One region of the Variovorax sp. 54 genome, then DNA from elsewhere that is predicted to be linked to it. Evidence: riboswitches for the same ligand, from Rfam matches in the RefSeq annotation. Region 1 holds a riboswitch; the other holds the start of a gene.

Region 1 (8,132 bases):
AGCGCAGCGCCAAGCCGATGGGGCCGTCCTTCAGCAAGGTGTCGAAGGCGACTTTGCCTGTGTAGGCCAGCGCAGCCGCCCCTGTGGCATAGCTGAGGAAGATCTTGGATCCGTCGACGAGTCCGGGTTCGATGTGCATCGCGCACCTCCTGAAATGCACCGAAGTGCGAAAGTTGATTGTTGGGGGATGGACCGGCTTGCGCAAGTCCCCGTCATGAAACCCGGGAGCCTTGCAGCCCCCGCTGAACGGGCGATGGCTGTGGCTTGCGCCGCAGCCGCCGCCAGCCGATCACCACGCCGCTCGCCGAAGCGACGACGCCGATGATCGACAGGAACCACACCACGAAATCCCAGGCCGGCCGGTACTGGATGAGCCAGGGAAAGTCGAGGCTGTGCGCGGCGTTGAAGAGCCAGCGGCGCAACCGCGCGTTGCGGTCGTTGCTGCCGGCCACCTGGCCGCTCGTGGGGTCGATGTAGAGCCAGCTGCGCGCGGCGTCGTTGAATTCGAGCCGCCACACGGGCAGCACGCGCGTGCGGTGGTGGCCGTACCAGTGAAAGTCTTCGTGCGTCTGCAGCGTGGCCTGCGTGATCGTGGCGCCGGGGCGCAGGCGTGCGGCGGCGCGCTCGATGTCTTCGCGGGCGATGGCGGCCGGTGCGCCGGTCGCTGCATTGATCACCTGCACGCGGGCCTGCGCGTCGCGCAGTTGCAGCAACGGCTTGCCGTCGAACCACATCAGCAGCGCCTCGCGCGGTGCGTCAGCGCCCTCGCCTGTCGGCAGCACCGCTGGCGGCCAGGGGAACGGCGATGCGCCGGCGCCCGTGTAGCGCGCCATCGCTGCGGCATCGGCGGGTCCGCGCTGGAACCAGCCATTCGGGTTCATCGAGAGCCAGCCGCTCACGATCCAGGTCAGCACGAAGAACCCGCCGATGAGCCCGGCGATGTGGTGCCAGGCCATCCAGCCGGTGTACGGCGTGACCGCGCCGCTGCGAAAGCGTCGACGCAGCCGGATGCGCAGGATGCCGATGACGATGCCCGTCACGGCCGAGACGATGCAGGCGGCCGACAGCCACACGACCACGTCGTGCCACAGCGGCGGGTCGGCGCGCAACGGCGTGAAGTAGATCCAGTGCGGCACGGCGCCCAGCCAGTTCCAGAAGCGCTCGGTGCGCGTGGTGTCGCGCACCACCTCGCCGGTGCGCGAAGACACGTACAGCTCGGTGCCCGCCACGTCACCGACGTCGATGCGGTGCAGCGGACGCAGCGGGTTCAGGCCCTGCGGCACGGTCCACTGGTCGCGCTCCAGCGTCTCGGCCCAGCGTGCACCGGGCTGCGCGGAGAAGTCGCGGGCGATGGCCTCGGCCTGCGCCGCATCGACCGGGCCGAGCACACGGCCATCGCGCGCGGACACGGCATGCCGCCCGCCGCGCGCATCGACGATGCGCCACACGGGCTGCGCGTCGGCACCGGCCTGCATCTCGAGCGCCATGCGGCGGGGCTGCTGCGCGCGCACCGCGGGCGGCAAGGCATCGAGCGCGGCGGACGGCGTGACCACCGCCTGCGCGAAGCGCACCGGGCCGAGCCCCGCGAGCCGCTCTTCGTCGGTGAGGTTCGGGTACCCCACGTACATCATGACCACGCCCGAGACGAACCACATGACGAACAGCAGGCAGCCGCCGATGCCCAGCCATCGGTGCGTCCAGTACAGCGCCCGCCGCAGCGGGGGCCATGCGCGTTGCCATGCGGTGCTCATGAGGCCTTGCTCAGAAGTTCACCAGCGCCGACAGCTCGAACGAGCGCGGCCGGCCCAGCAACCACTGGTTGCCGCCGTTCGAAAACGAGACCGGGTACTTGCGGTCGGCCAGGTTGAAGGCGCGCAGCGCGAGCTTGAGCGACGGGTTCGCCTGCCAGCTCACGCCCGCATCGGCCACGGTGTACGAACCGATCTGCCGCGTGTTGGCCGCATCGACCTGCCGCGCGCCGACATGGCGCACGCCGAACTCGGCCTCCCACTGCGGCAGGAAGCGCCAGTGCAGCCACAGGTTGGCCGCCACCTCGGGCACGCCAGCCGGCGTGTTGCCCGCGCGCGAGACCAGCGACTTGCCGACCGCTTCGTTGAAGTCGTCATAGCGCGCACGCAGCCGCGCGGCGTTGGCTTCGAGCCGCAGCGTGGAGGTCAGCGCCAGGTCGAGCGTGGCCTCGATGCCTTCGGACGACTGCTTGCCGACCTGCTGGGTGAGGGTCGGGTCGTTCGCGTCGCGCGACAGCAGCTTGTCCTTCTCGATGCGGTAGGCGGCCACGCTCCACGCGCCGCGGCCTTCGGCCAGCTGGCGCTTGTAGCCCACCTCGACCTGATTGCCGGTGCTGAGTTCAAACGGCACCTGCGTGGCCGACGTGCTGATGAGCCCGGTGAGCGGATCGGCCGCGCGCGCCACCTGCGCATAGAACGACTGCGCGGCGTCTGGCGCGTAGACCACACCGAGGCGGCCGGTGGCGTACTCGAAGGTCTTGTCCAGGCGCGGGGCGCGGTTCTGCGGATCGGTGCGCACGATCTTCGCGTGGTCCCAGCGCAGGCTGCCGACCACCGACCACTGCGCGTTGAAGGCCAGCTTGTCTTCGGCGAAGAAGGCGTAGGTGCTCGTCTTCGTCTTGTAGCGCGGCAGGTAGGCCGTGGGCGACACGTAGTAGCCGGGATTGAAGACAAAAGCGTCGACCACCGAGCGCCCGCCGTAGGGCGTGTCGCTCGAATTCAGGAAGTCGATGCGGTTCACGTCGAAGCCCACCAGCATCTGGTTCTTCAGGCCGAACAGCGCGTGCTTGAAGGTGGCGTCGGTGCGGTTGCCGATCTGCTCCTGGTCGTGGCCGATCTCCAGGTAGTCGCCGCGCGTCACGCGGTTCGTGGCGGCGCTGTAGGTGTAGGTTTCGCTGTCGCGCCAGTGGCGCTTGCTGTCCAGGCGGTAGAGCTGGTTGCGCACGGTGACGGCGTCGTTGGGCGTCCACTGCGCATCGAGGCGGGTCCAGCGGTCGCGGTACTTGACCTCGGCGTCGTCGAGGTTGTAGTTCTGCTCGCGGTTCAGGCTGCTCACGCGGCCGTTGATGAGCGGCACGCCGAAATAGCGCTGCGGCGTCTGGCGGCCCTCGTCGTGCGAGAGCGTGAACTGCAGCTGCGGCGACACATCGAGCCGCACCGCGCCGCCCACGGCCAGGCTCTCGGCCTCGCCGCGCACCATGAAGCCGTCGGTCCTGCGGTGGCTGATGTCGAAGCGGTACGAGAGCATGTCGTTGATCGCCCCGCCGCTGCCGAAGGCGACCTGGCGCGTGGCGTCGGAGCCCACGGTCACGAGCGCTTCGTTGCGAATCGGGCCGCGCGTGGGCTTCTTGGGCACCACGTTGATCGCGCCGCCGATGGCGCCCTCGCCGAACATCACCGAGGCGGCGCCGCGCAGCACCTCGATGCGGTCGGTCGACCAGGTGTCGAACGGGAAGGTGACGGTGCCCGCGCCCACGTACAGACGCGTGCCGTCATACAGCTGCATCACCGAGCCGTGGCCGTTGAAGCCGCGCGCCGACAGCGACGAGCCGCCGTTGCCCGGCGCGGGCGAGCCCGTGATGCCGGTGGCGCGGCTCGCAGCCTCGACCACCGACACGTCGCCGCGCGCGCGGATGGTGTCGCCGGTGAGCACCTCGATGCTGGCCGGCGTTTCGAGTGGCGTGAGGCCCAGGCGGCTGCCGGTCTGCGTGGGCTCGTCCAGGGCCAGCGGCGTGTGGCGGCTGGCTTCGACCTGCACGGGCGCGAGGCTGGGGCGGCCCGCCGTGTCGCCCGACTGGGCCAGAGCTGGCCCGCATGCGAGGCCGAGCCCCAATGAAATGCCTGAAAGACCCGAAAGGCGTGCCCGTTGCAGGGGCAGGCCCGGGCGATCGCGCAAGGGCAGCGATGCCTGATTCATCCGATTTCTCCTCCGGCCCGCGTCCCCGCAGGCTCCTGACCGATCGAGGACGAAGAGGGAGAAGAGACTGAGGGCGGTGCCGTTTCGCGCGAGGGGAAAGGGCAGGCCCGGACACGCACTCCCGCAGCGTCCGAAGGCGGTTGCGAAGGCCGGTATCCGGGCTCGCGGAGTGCGTCGAAAGGTGCATGCACCTCGACGCCGAAACCCTCGCCTTCCCACGCCGAAGCGCAGTGGCTGCCCATGCAAGAAAGCGCATGAGCCTGAGGGTGTCGATATCCGCTGACCGTTGCGGGGGCAGCGCAGGAATGGAAGCGTCGATCAAAAAGACGACGCCTCGCACCTGCTTCCCGTTTAACCCCGCCGCCAGTCCTGTGACTGGTCGTGCAGGGCACCTTCGAACCGTGGGGTGGTGGACGACACCGGTGTGAACCAATGTTTCCAACCGCCGGGATTATAGGGAGCGCCCTGCGGCGGCGCCCTCATGGGCCCCGTCAGACGGGCTTGCCGTCGGGCCCGAACAGCCGCCGCAACACCGCCACGCCGGCCACCAGCGCGTTCGAATAGGTGGCGTAGGGCTCGTGGGCGGCTTCGAGCGGTACGTACACGTGGGTGGAGTCGCCGGTCGAGCCGTCCACGGCTTCCATCAGCACCCAGTAGAACTCCCCTTCTTCCAGTTCGTGGACGGTGAGTGCGATGTCTCTCGGCGAAGGCATGTCGGTCGGAAATGAAACAGGGAATGAACCCGCCTTTGAACGGGCTGGGGGCTGGCGCGGTTGTCAGTACTAGGGCTTCTCCTACAGTGCTTGTACGCCGCTCGGCCTAATGTTAGGGGTGGGGAGCTGCATCAGAACAAGGAGTCAGCATGAAACATTTCACGCTTGAACCCAACATGCGCGCCAGTTTCGGCGGCGCGTTCTACCCGACCGGCTTCTCCCTGGTGATGTTCCCGAGCATCGAAGACGCCAGCCGCATCGGCCACGGGCTGATCGAGAAAGGCATCGTGAGCGGCGACGAGGTCTACCTGATACCGGCCGAAACCGTCCTGGCGGAAATCGCGCCGACCGTGCATGCCTCGCACAGTCCCCTGCCCTCCGCCGGCACCGACGGCGCCACGGTGCGCGCCTTCATCCATCTGGCCCACGAAGGCCACACGGGCCTGTTGATCCGCACCAAGGACGGCGCCACCACCGAGCGCGTGATGGAACTGGTGCGTACCGTGCCCTACTCGATCGCCGAGCGCTACCGGACGCTGGTGATCGAGGACCTTTGAACGCCGGCTGAAGCGCCGGCGTCAGCCTGGCGCTCCGCCTCCATACCTCGGTAGCCGAGGTGGCAGGCGCCTGCGCCCAGCAACGCAGGCAGCAGCAGATTCACCACGGGCACGAGCGCCAGCAGCAGGATCAGCACGCCGAACACCACCATCGCCCCGCGCTGGCGGCGCACGATCCGCATGCGCTCCTCGCCGTTCGCGATGCCGGCAAGCGCGGGCCCCAGCAGAAAGCGCACGTTAAGGTAGGCGAGCAGCAGGAACAGCAGCACGCCGTTGACCACCGGCACCAGCAGGCACAGCAGCATGCCCAGGCTTGCGCCCAGCCACGGCCCCAACCAACCGCGCACGCCGGCCAGCCAGCCCGAGGGCTCGGGCCGTGGCTGCGCCAGCAGCGCCGGGTAGCGCGCCTGCACGCGCTCGCGCACCGGGCCCAGCAGCGCCCAGCGCAACGCCAGCCGGATGGTGGCGACGATGACGCCGACGTACATCACCACCAGCACCGCGACCGTGAGCACCGCCGCGTAGAGCAGCAGCATCGCCAGCGCAGGCGCAATGCCCGCCATGCCCGCGACGCTCCCTCCGGTGCCTCCCGTGCCGGGCAGCAGGCCGAGCACCGCACCGCCCATCACGACGAAGACCGACACCACGCCGGCCGCCGTTCCGATCGGCTGGAAGTGACGGTAGAACACCCAGCTCCACACCGCGAAGACCAGCAGGCACAAGCCCGCGGAACGCAGTGCGATGCCGGGACGCAGGCTGGAGCGAAAGGCCAGCGCCAGGCAGACCAAAGACTCGCGCACAGCGCCGAGCAACGAATGCCATCGGGCTTTCAGTGACATGGGATGAGGAAAAAAGAGATCGGTGAAATGTGCGGGGGCATGCCGTGGCCAGGAGATGACGCCCGACCGGCGCGACCCGCGACAAGCGTATTCAGCCAGCTCTCAAGCCGGCACCGCCATCGCGGCGGCGCGCTGCACCACATCGCGGGCCATGGCCTGGGCGAGTTCCTGTTCGCCCAGGAACACCTTCGCATCGGTTTCGTCGGCCAGCAAACGGGCTTCCTGCTCGTTGTGGCTGCGCACCACGGTCTGGATGGTCGGGTTCAGCGTGCGGGCGGTTTCGATCATCTGGCGCACGTTCATGGCGTCGGGCGTGGCCACCACGAGCACGCGGGCGCGTGCCACATGCGCCTGGATCAGCACCGCCGGATCGGCCGCGTCGCCCCACACGGCCGGAATGCCGGCCTCGCGCAGCTTCTCGACCAGCTCGCGGTTCTGCTCGGCCACCACGTAGGGGATGTCGTTCGTCTCGAGCTCGGCGGCGATGCGCCGGCCCACCCGGCCGTAGCCGACCAGCACCACCTGGCGCGACAGGTACTTGGCCTCGGTGGTCATCGGCAGCTCGGCCAGCGGGTCGCTGCGCATGTCGAGTTCGCGCGCGAATTTCGAATGCGCGTGCAGCCATTTCTGTAGCGGCGCGATCAGGCTGAACCACAGCGGATTGGTGGCAATGGAGATCAGCGCACCCGCCAGCACCAGGCTCTGCCCTTCCACCGGCAGCAGGCCGAGCGACACGCCCAGCCCGGCCAGGATGAACGAGAACTCGCCGATCTGCGCCAGGCTCGCGCTCACCGTGAGCGCCGTGGCCAGCGGGTAGCGGAACACCAGCACCAGCGCACAGGCCGCGAGCGACTTGCCCAGCACGATCACGAGCACCACGGCCAGCACCTGCAGCGGACGCTCCACCAGCACCGACGGGTCGAACAGCATGCCGACCGACACGAAGAACAGCACGGCAAACGCGTCGCGCAGCGGCAGCGACTCCTGCGCCGCGCGGTGGCTGAACTGCGACTCGCGCATCACCATGCCGGCAAAGAAGGCGCCCAGTGCGAACGACACACCGAACAGCGCCGCCGAGGCGAAGGCGATGCTCACGGCCGCCGCCACCACGCACAGCGTGAACAGCTCGCGCGAACCGGTGCCCGCGACCTGCCAGAGAATCCACGGGAACACGCGCCGCCCGACCACGAGCATCAGCGCCACGAAGCCGCCAACCTGCAGCAACGTGAGGCCCAGCGTCTGCCAGACCGGCGCGCCGTTGGTGTCGGCGTTGGTGCCGCCCAGCGCGCCCGCCAGCGGCGGCAGCAGCACGAGCACCAGCACCATCGCGAGGTCTTCGACCACCAGCCAGCCGATGGCGATGCGGCCGGTAAAGGAATCGAGGATGCCCAGGCTTTCGAGTGCGCGCAGCAGCACCACCGTGCTCGCCACCGACAGCGCCAGCCCGAACACCAGCGCCGCGCCCCAGCTCCAGCCCCACCACACGGCCAGGCCGCCGCCGAGCAGCGTGGCGACCACGATCTGCGCAATGGCGCCGGGCAGCGCGATCTTGCGCACCGCGAGCAGGTCGGTCAGCGAAAAATGCAGGCCCACGCCGAACATCAGCAGCATCACGCCGATCTCGGCCAGCTGCGCGGCAATGCCCGCATCGGCCACGAACCCCGGTGTGAACGGGCCGATGATCACGCCCGCCAAGAGGTACCCCACCAAGGCTGGCAATCGCAACCGCGCCGCGAGAAAGCCGAACACCAGCGCCAACCCCAGGCCGGCGGCAATCGTATTGATGAGTGAGACGCTGTGGGGCATCGGTCCATTTTGCAGGAACGCCCCCCAACCTTTGAAGCCCGCAGGCTTCTACAGGCTCGCGTCTACACCCCTACGGCGACCACGCGAACTATCGTAGGCATAAAGCACTTCTATTCGCATAGACACCTTTCTCATTGAGAATTTGTGCGGTCCCCCCGTCCCCCCACAACAGGAGCCTCCCCATGAGCAACGAGAAGACAGCAGCGAAGTGCCCGTTCAGCCAGACCACCGGCGCCGGCACCACGAACCGCGACTGGTGGCCCGAGCAGCTG
Region 2 (8,132 bases), 5.6 Mb from region 1:
CGCGACTTGCCGCTTTTCTGGCCGCCGAGGATGAATTCGTGCTCAATGAGGGGCATCGGAAGACGCCTGTACGGCGCGGCTGTCGAGTTCGAGGGGCATGGCGCCGAAGAGCCGCGCGGTCGCCTCCGGGCTGGACGCGAACCACGCATGGAAGTAGCTCGCGCGCACGGGGCCGTGCACGTACAGCGCCTCGCCGCCGCGCGTGCCGACGGTGCGCGCGGCGGGCGCGAGCGGCGTCTCGCAGCGCGAGTAGTGGAAGGTGTGGCCGCGCAAGGCATGCACGCCGAGGTCGAGCTGCTGCGGGCCGAGGCCGGCCAGCCGCTTCTGCATGACCGCCCGTCCCGGCAGCACGCCCCAGAGGCGGTGCACGTCGTGCGGCTCGGCGTCGTCGCGCGTGGCGAGTTCGTCGAACAGCGCCATCATGCCGCCGCACTCGGCCCAGATGGGCTTGCCGGACGTCACATGGTTCGCGAGCGAAAGCCGCAACCGGTCGCTGGCCGACAGCACTTCGGCGTGCAGCTCGGGATAGCCGCCGGGGAACCAGGCCGCGTCGCAAGGCGGCAGCGGCTCATCCGCCAGCGGCGAGAAGAACGCGAGCCGCGCACCGAGGGCTTCGAGCACGTCGAGGTTGGCCGGGTAGATGAACGAGAACGCCGCGTCGCGCGCGATGGCGATGGTGCGTCCGGCCAGCAGCGGCGCGATGGGCACTGCGGCCTCCGGCTCGAAGCGCAACTGCGGCAACTGCTCTGGCGTGCGCTGTCCGAGCGGCGTGGTGGCGAGCACGTCGGCCGCAGCGTCGAGCCGCTCCATCGCGTCGCCGAGTTCGGCCGCGCCGACCAGCCCGAGGTGGCGTTCGGGCAATGCGAAGTCGGCGCTGCGCGGCAAGGCGCCGAGCCAATCGGCGGGCTCGCGCAACGCGTCCTTCAGCATGTCGGCATGGCGCTCGCTGGCCACGCGATTCGCGAGCACGCCGGCCCAGGGCAGGCCCGGCTGGAAGTTCTGCAGGCCGTAGGCCAGTGCGCCGAAGGTGCCGGTCATGGCCTGCGCGTCGATCACGGCCAGCACGGGCAGGCCCAGGCGCGCGGCCAGTTCGGCCGCGCTGGGCGTGCCGTCGAACAGGCCCATCACGCCTTCGACGATGACCAGGTCGGCCTCGCACGCGGCGGCATGCAGGCGCGCGCGGCAGTCGGCCTCGCCGGTCATCCACAGGTCGAGCGAATGCACCGGCGCGCCGGTCGCCAGCGCGAGCCAGTGCGGATCGAGGAAGTCGGGCCCGCACTTGAAGGCCCGCACGCGGCGGCCCTGGCGCACGTGCAGCCGCGCGAGCGCGGCTGCGACGGTCGTCTTGCCCTGCCCCGAAGCCGGGGCGGCCACGAGCACCGCGGCGCAGGTGGCAGCGGCGCCAGGCGGGAAACGGCGGTTGTTTACTGCGGAGTCCACTTGAGTCCGACGTACGCGGTGCGGCCCCCGTTGGCGTAGAGCCGTGCGAACTGGTAGTCCTTGTCGCCCACATTGTCCACGCGCGCCACGAGGTTCAGGTCACGCGTGATCTGCGTGCTGGCCGACAGGTTCAGCAGCGTGTAGCCGCCGAGCTTGACGGTGTTGGCGGCGTCGTCGAAACGCTTGCCCGAGCTCTGGATCTCGGCGCCCAGCGTCCAGCCGGCGACGCGCCAGTCGGCACCCAGCGTGCCGTGGGCCCGGGCGCGGCGTGCCAGCAGGTTGTCGGTGGCGAGGTCGCGCGGGTCCTGGTAGTCGAGCGAGGCGCGCAAGGTGACGTCGCCGATGCGGTGGCCGCCCGTGAGCGTCACGCCCTGGTAGCGCGCGCGGGCCGTGCTGGCGTAGCAGCCGAACGACGACTGGCAACCCTTGGCGCTGCCGTCGAACACGATGAGGTTCTGCACGCGGTTGCGGTACAGCACGATGCCGGCCTGCGTGGCGCCGGCCGTGTACTGCAGGCCCAGCTCGACGTTGCGGCTCGATTCGGGCTGCAGGCTTGCCAGGCCGTACTCGCTGAAGCGCTGGTACAGCGTGGGCGCGCGGAACGCGGTGCCGGCCGACACGGTGGCGCGCAGGCTCGGCGTGATGGCGTAGCCGTAGGCGGCGCTGCCGGTGGTCTTGCCGCCGAACTCGCTGTCGTCGTCGTGGCGCACGTGCAGCTGCAGCGAATGCGGGCCCTTCACGTAGCCGTAGCCCAGTGCGGCGGCGTTCTGCGAACGGTCGCGCGAGAACAGCTTGGCCGAGGTGGTCGGCGCGTTTTCGAGCGCGTCTTCGCGGCGCTCGAGCGTGGCGGTCACCAGGTGCGCGCCAAAGCGGAATTCGTTCTGGAACAGGTAGCCGCGCAGGCGGGTTTCGGTGCGATAGAACGAAGGCTGGGTCTTGTAGACGGTCTGCGAATCGGTCACCTGCAGGCGGGTGCTGTAGATGTCGTTCCACTTGGCCGACCAGGTCAGGCCGGCGGTGCGCAGCTCGTTGGTCGACACATCGTCGCGGAAGGTGATCGGCAGCTTGGTGCGAAAGCTCACCGACGGGTCGTAGGCCGCTTCGGTGTTGCTGGTGAGCAAGGTGGCGTCGATGCGCTGGTCGGGCGTGATCTGGAAACCCAGCTTCAGGTTGCCCGAGGTGCTGCGGTAGCCGTCGCGGTCGGGGTTGGTGAAGCCGTCTTTCGAGGGCGTGCGCTTGGCGATGGGCTGGATGTTGAAGCCCTTGCTTTCTTCATGTGCCACGCCAAACGAGTAATCAAGCAGGCCCGACTTGCCGCTCACGCCGCCTTCGATGCGGCGCAGGCCGTGGCTGCCGAAGCCGATGCCGGCGTAGGGCGACACGCCCTCTTCGCCGCGCTTGGTGAAGAGCTGGATCACGCCGCCCACGGCGTCCGAGCCGTACACCGCGGCGGCCGGGCCGCGCAGCACTTCGATGCGATCGATCTGCGACAGCGGAATGCCTTCCCAGCCGGCGCCGCCGGTCGATTGCGAGTCGATGCGCACGCCGTCGAGGTAGACCGCGGTGAAGCGCGATTCGGCGCCGCGGATGAACAGGCTGGTGGCGTTGCCCACGCCGCCGCTGCGCGAGAGCTCCATGCCGGGCAGGCGCGCCAGCACGTCGGCCACGCCGGTCGCGCCGCTGCGCTCGATGGTCTTGCGGTCGACGATGGAGACATCGCCCACCAGGTCCGACAGCGCCTGCGGCGTGCGGTTGGCGGTGACGACGGTCTCGTCGAGCGTGGCAGATGCTGCTGCGGCGGCTTGCGCCTGCGCAGCCAGCGGCACCAGGGCCAGGCCGCCGAAGGCCGAGGCCAGGGCAAGTGTCAGCGGCAGGCACGCGGGACGGTTGCGGCGCGCGCTGGCGCGGCCGCTGGAGAGGGAAACACAGGAAATCATGGGGTGAACCGAACGAACTTCTATGCCCTGGCCGGCTTCCCCGCCGGCGCCATGGGCGTCATGGCTGCCGATGCGGCAGCCGCCTTGTTGGCCGGTATCCGGGCTGGCAGATCGACCCTTTGCCGCCTTCCCAGGCGCCTGTTTCAGAGCGCCCAGTGGCTGGATGGAAAGGGGTGACGCCTTGCGGCGTCGTCTGCTTGACCGTTGCGGGGGCAGCGCAGGCGGCTTCGGCCCCGGGGGGCGTCCACTCCTGCTTCCCGTTGAACTGCGCCGTGCGAACCACGCCGCGAGCACCAACGGACAGGATTTTAGGCCCACGGGGCGCGCACGCCACACCGGGTTTGATCACCGGCGGCGCAGGCCCCAGAATCTCGGCCACGTCCGGCGCGCGCCCGCGCGGTGCGCCAGACCTTCCGAATTCCCGGGAAACTACAATCGCCAACCATGCCCGCCTCCAGCCCCATCGACCAGATCGCCGAGCGTGTGGAACGCCTGCTCGTGCGTCACGAAGAGGTGCAGCGCACCAATGCGCTGCTGCAGGAACAGGTCGATGCGCTCACGCGTGAACGCGACGGCCTGAAGTCGCGGCTCGCCGCGGCCCGCACCCGCCTCGATGCCCTGCTGGAACGGCTGCCGGCCGAACCCCCTTCCGAAGATTCCCATCACGCATGAAGCAGATTGAAGTACAGATCATGGGCCAGAGCTATTTGCTCGGCTGTCCCGACGGCGGCGAGGCGCAACTGCGCGAGGCCGTCGACCGCGTGGACGCGGCCATGTGCAAGATCCGCGACGCAGGCAAGGTGAAGGCCCGCGACCGCATCGCCGTGCTCGCCTCGCTGAACCTGGCTTTCGATCTCGCGGCACAGCAGGCCGCTGCTGCCGCCGCACCGGCCCCTGCGGTTGCCGTCGCAGCCACCGCCAGCACCGGCGAAACCTCCGGGGACACCGACCCGCAGGCCGCCCAGCTCATTCAAAGACTCGATCAAGCCCTGGCGGGCGATGGACATTTGCTCTGAAGGCACGCGGCACGACGCAGACGGGGCGTAAAATCCACTTCGTCTGCAGACGTGTCGGGCTTAATATTTCCTTGTTCCAATGCTCTCCGGAGCCGGGCTTGGTACATCGCTAGACGGGCGTGATCATCTCGCGTCAGATGAACCCGAAGTCTTGCTGCCCTCGCCCACCTGAACCCTGGTTCAGGATGCGGGTCCGGCACACCATCTGCAGACACCTTTTCCCGCCACGGCCCCCTGCTTCACCGCACGGGGCCGTTGCTTTTTCAGCCGCTCTTTTTCCAAACACCCCGTGAACTTCACCGCCCTGCTCGACCCGCTCCTGATCGCCGAACTCGCCGCGCTCGGCCTGGGCACCGGTTTCCTCGCGGGCCTCCTGGGCATCGGCGGCGGCATGCTGATGGTGCCGTTCATCACGATCATCATGGGCCAGCGCGGCGTGCCGGCCGACCTCGCGGTGAAGATGGCGATCGCGACCTCGATGGCGACGATCATCTTCACGTCGGTGTCCAGCGTGCGCGCGCACCACAAGCGCGGCGCGGTGCGCTGGGACATCGTGCAACGCCTGGCACCCGGCATCGTCATCGGCAGCCTCGCGGGCAGCCTGGGCGTGTTCGCGCTGCTCAAGGGCACGGCGCTGGCCATCTTCTTCGCGCTGTTCGTGGGCTTCTCGGCCACGCAGATGTTCCTCGACAAGAAGCCCAAGCCGACACGCCAGATGCCGGGCACCGGCGGCCAGCTCGCGGCGGGCGGCACCATCGGTTTCATCTCGGGCCTGGTGGGCGCGGGCGGCGGCTTCATCAGCGTGCCGTTCATGACCTGGTGCAACGTCGCGATCCACAACGCGGTGGCAACCAGCGCGGCGCTGGGCTTTCCGATTGCGGTGGCCAACGTGCTGGGCTATGTGCTCAGCGGCCAGTCGGTGCAGGGCCTGCCGGCCGGCGCCTTCGGCTACATCTGGCTGCCCGCGCTCGTGGTGATCGCGGCCTGCAGCGTGTTCACCGCGCCGCTGGGCGCCAAGGCCGCGCACAGCCTGCCGGTGAAGAAGCTCAAGCGCGTGTTCGCGAGCATCCTGTACCTGCTGGCCGCCTACATGCTCTGGAAGGGCCTGCGGGGCTGAGGCATATCAAACACTCCCCGGCTTTCCTGTGCCATCCTATGCGGCAGTTCTTCACAGTCGTATAAGGAAAGCCATGAAAATCCTCATCGCCGTCGACGGCAGCGCCTACACGCAAAAAGCCCTCAACTACCTGCTCGCCAACCGCGCCATGTTCGTGGACGGCCATGAGCTGGTGGTGGTGAATGTCTGCACGGGCATCTCCGGCCACGTGGCGCGACACCTCAGCAAGGAGATCGTCGCCGACTACTACGCCGAGGAAAACGCCAAGGTGCTCGACCCGGTGAAGGCCTGGTTCGCCGACAAGGGCGTGACCAACTACAAAGCCGACGCACGCCACGGCCACGCGTCTGAAGAAATCCTCAAGTCGGCCACCGAATCGAAGGCCGAGCTGATCGTGCTCGGCACGCACGGCCACGGCATCCTGGGCCGCGCGCTGATGGGTTCGGTCGCGACCAAGGTCGTGGCAGAGACCAACATCTCGGTGCTGCTGGTCCAGTAAGAAGACCCGGTCACCCCGGCGACGGCCGATGCGCCGTGGCCGCGGTCATGGTTGCGAGCGCTGCCGCCGCCATTCGCGCGGCGAACATCCGAAGCGCTCGCGAAACGCGCGGCTGAAATGCGCCGCGTCGTTGAACCCCCTCCCATACGCGATCTCCCCCACCGGCCGCCCTGCCAGGCGCGGCTCCAGCAGGTCGCGGCTGCACGCGTCAAGCCGGCGCTCCCAGATGTACTGCGAGGGCGTCAGCGGCTCGCTCTTGAACACGCGGTGGATATGGCTCACCGACATGCCCAGCTGCGCCGCCAGCGTGCCCACCGACAGCGTCGGGTCGGCCAGCTGCTCGTCGATGCGCTGCTTCACGCGCCCCAGGTGGTACGCCGTGAGGTTGCTGAGCGCCGGTGCGTGCGCCGCGGGCAGCGTCTGCAGGCCGGCCACGAGGATGTTCTGCACGCCATGCGCCACCGCCAGCGCCGAGGCCGGCTGCAGCGCGTCGAAGTCCTCGCGCAGCGTGCGGATCATGCCCAGCAGCAGGTGCCCCGCACCCTCGCGCCCTGACACGGTGGTGGCCGTGAGCGCCTCGGTGTCGCGCAGCTCGCTGCGCAGCCGCTCGCCGGGCAGCTTGAGCACGATCTGCTCGAAGGGCTGGTCGAACAGCAGCTCGTAAGGCCGCGTGCTGTCGTACAGCGCGAAGTCGCCGGCGCCGAGCACGGCGTCGCGCCCGTCCTGGCGCACCACGCCTTGCCCGCGCGCCTGGATGCTGACAAGAAAGCAGTCGTCGCTCGACGCGGCGATGTGGCGCGGCGTGCGCACCACCTTCTGCGCCCGCGAGGTCACGACCGACATGCCGAGGCCGGGCAGCGCGTGCTGGCGGATGCTGCCCTCGAAGTCGCCGCCGTCACCGGGGCGCACCGCATCGCATTCGAGCTGCACGTAGACGTTGCAGATCATGTCGGTCCAGTACGCGAGCCGCTGGTCGCGCGAAACGGCATCGGTGCTGAGCAGATGGGTCATCGGGGTCCTCGGAAGGCCTTCGCAAGGCACATGCAACGCTGGAACAAGAACGCCGCCAATCCGGGTCAAGGCGTTCCGGCGGCGCGAATCTACGCTTCATGCAACCCGCATGCCACCGCGCAAACCCGGTGCGCACGGCGGGGATTTCGTTACGTTCATTGCCCCTGGAGAACACCCCATGCCGACCACCGTCCACCCCAAGCTCCGCGTCGCCGCCGTGCAGGCCGCACCCGTGTTCCTCGACCTCGACGCCACCATCGACAAGACCATCGAGCTGATGGCGCAGGCCGCGCAACAGGGCGTGCAGCTCATCGCCTTTCCCGAGACCTGGGTGCCCGGCTACCCGTGGTGGGTCTGGCTCGATTCGCCGGCGTGGGGCATGCAGTTCGTGCAGCGCTACCACGACAACTCGCTGGTCATCGGCTCGCCCGAGTTCGAGCGCCTGCAGGCCGCGGCGCGCCAGCACAAGATCTGGCTGTCGCTCGGCTACAGCGAGAAAGCCGCGGGCAGCCTGTACATCGCGCAGGCGCTGATCGACGACCAGGGCCGCACGGTGCAGACGCGCCGCAAGCTCAAGCCCACGCACGTGGAGCGCACCGTGTTCGGCGAAGGCGACGGCGCCGACCTGCATGTGGTCGAGACGCCGCTGGGCAACATCGGCTCGCTGTGCTGCTGGGAGCATCTGCAGCCGCTGAGCAAGTACGCGATGTATTCGCAGAACGAGCAGATCCACTGCGGCGCATGGCCGAGCTTTTCGCTCTACCGCGGCGCGGCCTACGCGCTGGGCCATGAGGTCAACAACGCCGCGAGCCAGGTGTATGCGGTCGAGGGCGGCTGCTTCGTCATCGCGCCCTGCGCCACGGTGTCGAAGGCCATGAGCGAGCTGATGTGCACCGACGACGGCAAGCGGCAGATGCTGGGCGTCGGCGGCGGGCATGCGCGCATCTACGGTCCGGACGGTTCGCCGCTGGGCACGCCGCTGGCCGAGGACGCCGAAGGCCTGGTGATCGCCGACATCGACCTCGGCATGATCGCGCTCGCCAAGGCGGCGGCCGACCCGAGCGGCCACTATGCGCGGCCCGACGTCACGCAGCTGCTGCTGAACAAGACGC

Evidence for each region. A riboswitch is a leader RNA that binds a small molecule or an ion and turns the genes downstream of it on or off. The one in region 1 is predicted to bind cobalamin.
Region 2: it holds a riboswitch for cobalamin, as region 1 does, so the genes downstream of both, CLU95_RS28825 (TonB-dependent receptor domain-containing protein) here and CLU95_RS03090 (TonB-dependent receptor) in region 1, are expected to answer to the same signal.

Annotation. Positions count from the first base shown of each region.
Region 1 covers NZ_PEFF01000001.1:661,253-669,384, forward strand. The annotation lists gene CLU95_RS03080 (energy-coupling factor ABC transporter permease) at 1-139, opposite strand, end outside; gene CLU95_RS03085 (PepSY domain-containing protein) at 213-1,751, opposite strand; gene CLU95_RS03090 (TonB-dependent receptor) at 1,762-3,945, opposite strand; cobalamin riboswitch at 4,076-4,355, opposite strand; gene CLU95_RS03095 (hypothetical protein) at 4,437-4,658, opposite strand; gene CLU95_RS03100 (hypothetical protein) at 4,808-5,215, shown strand; gene CLU95_RS03105 (EI24 domain-containing protein) at 5,185-6,054, opposite strand; gene ybaL (YbaL family putative K(+) efflux transporter) at 6,157-7,860, opposite strand; gene katG (catalase/peroxidase HPI) at 8,043-8,132, shown strand, end outside.
Region 2 covers NZ_PEFF01000001.1:6,286,370-6,294,501, reverse strand. The annotation lists gene CLU95_RS28835 (bifunctional adenosylcobinamide kinase/adenosylcobinamide-phosphate guanylyltransferase) at 1-56, opposite strand, end outside; gene CLU95_RS28830 (cobyrinate a,c-diamide synthase) at 43-1,440, opposite strand; gene CLU95_RS28825 (TonB-dependent receptor domain-containing protein) at 1,425-3,377, opposite strand; cobalamin riboswitch at 3,450-3,690, opposite strand; gene CLU95_RS28820 (hypothetical protein) at 3,822-4,049, shown strand; gene CLU95_RS28815 (cell division protein ZapA) at 4,046-4,393, shown strand; gene CLU95_RS28810 (sulfite exporter TauE/SafE family protein) at 4,683-5,510, shown strand; gene CLU95_RS28805 (universal stress protein) at 5,584-6,009, shown strand; gene CLU95_RS28800 (helix-turn-helix domain-containing protein) at 6,055-7,020, opposite strand; gene CLU95_RS28795 (carbon-nitrogen hydrolase family protein) at 7,199-8,132, shown strand, end outside.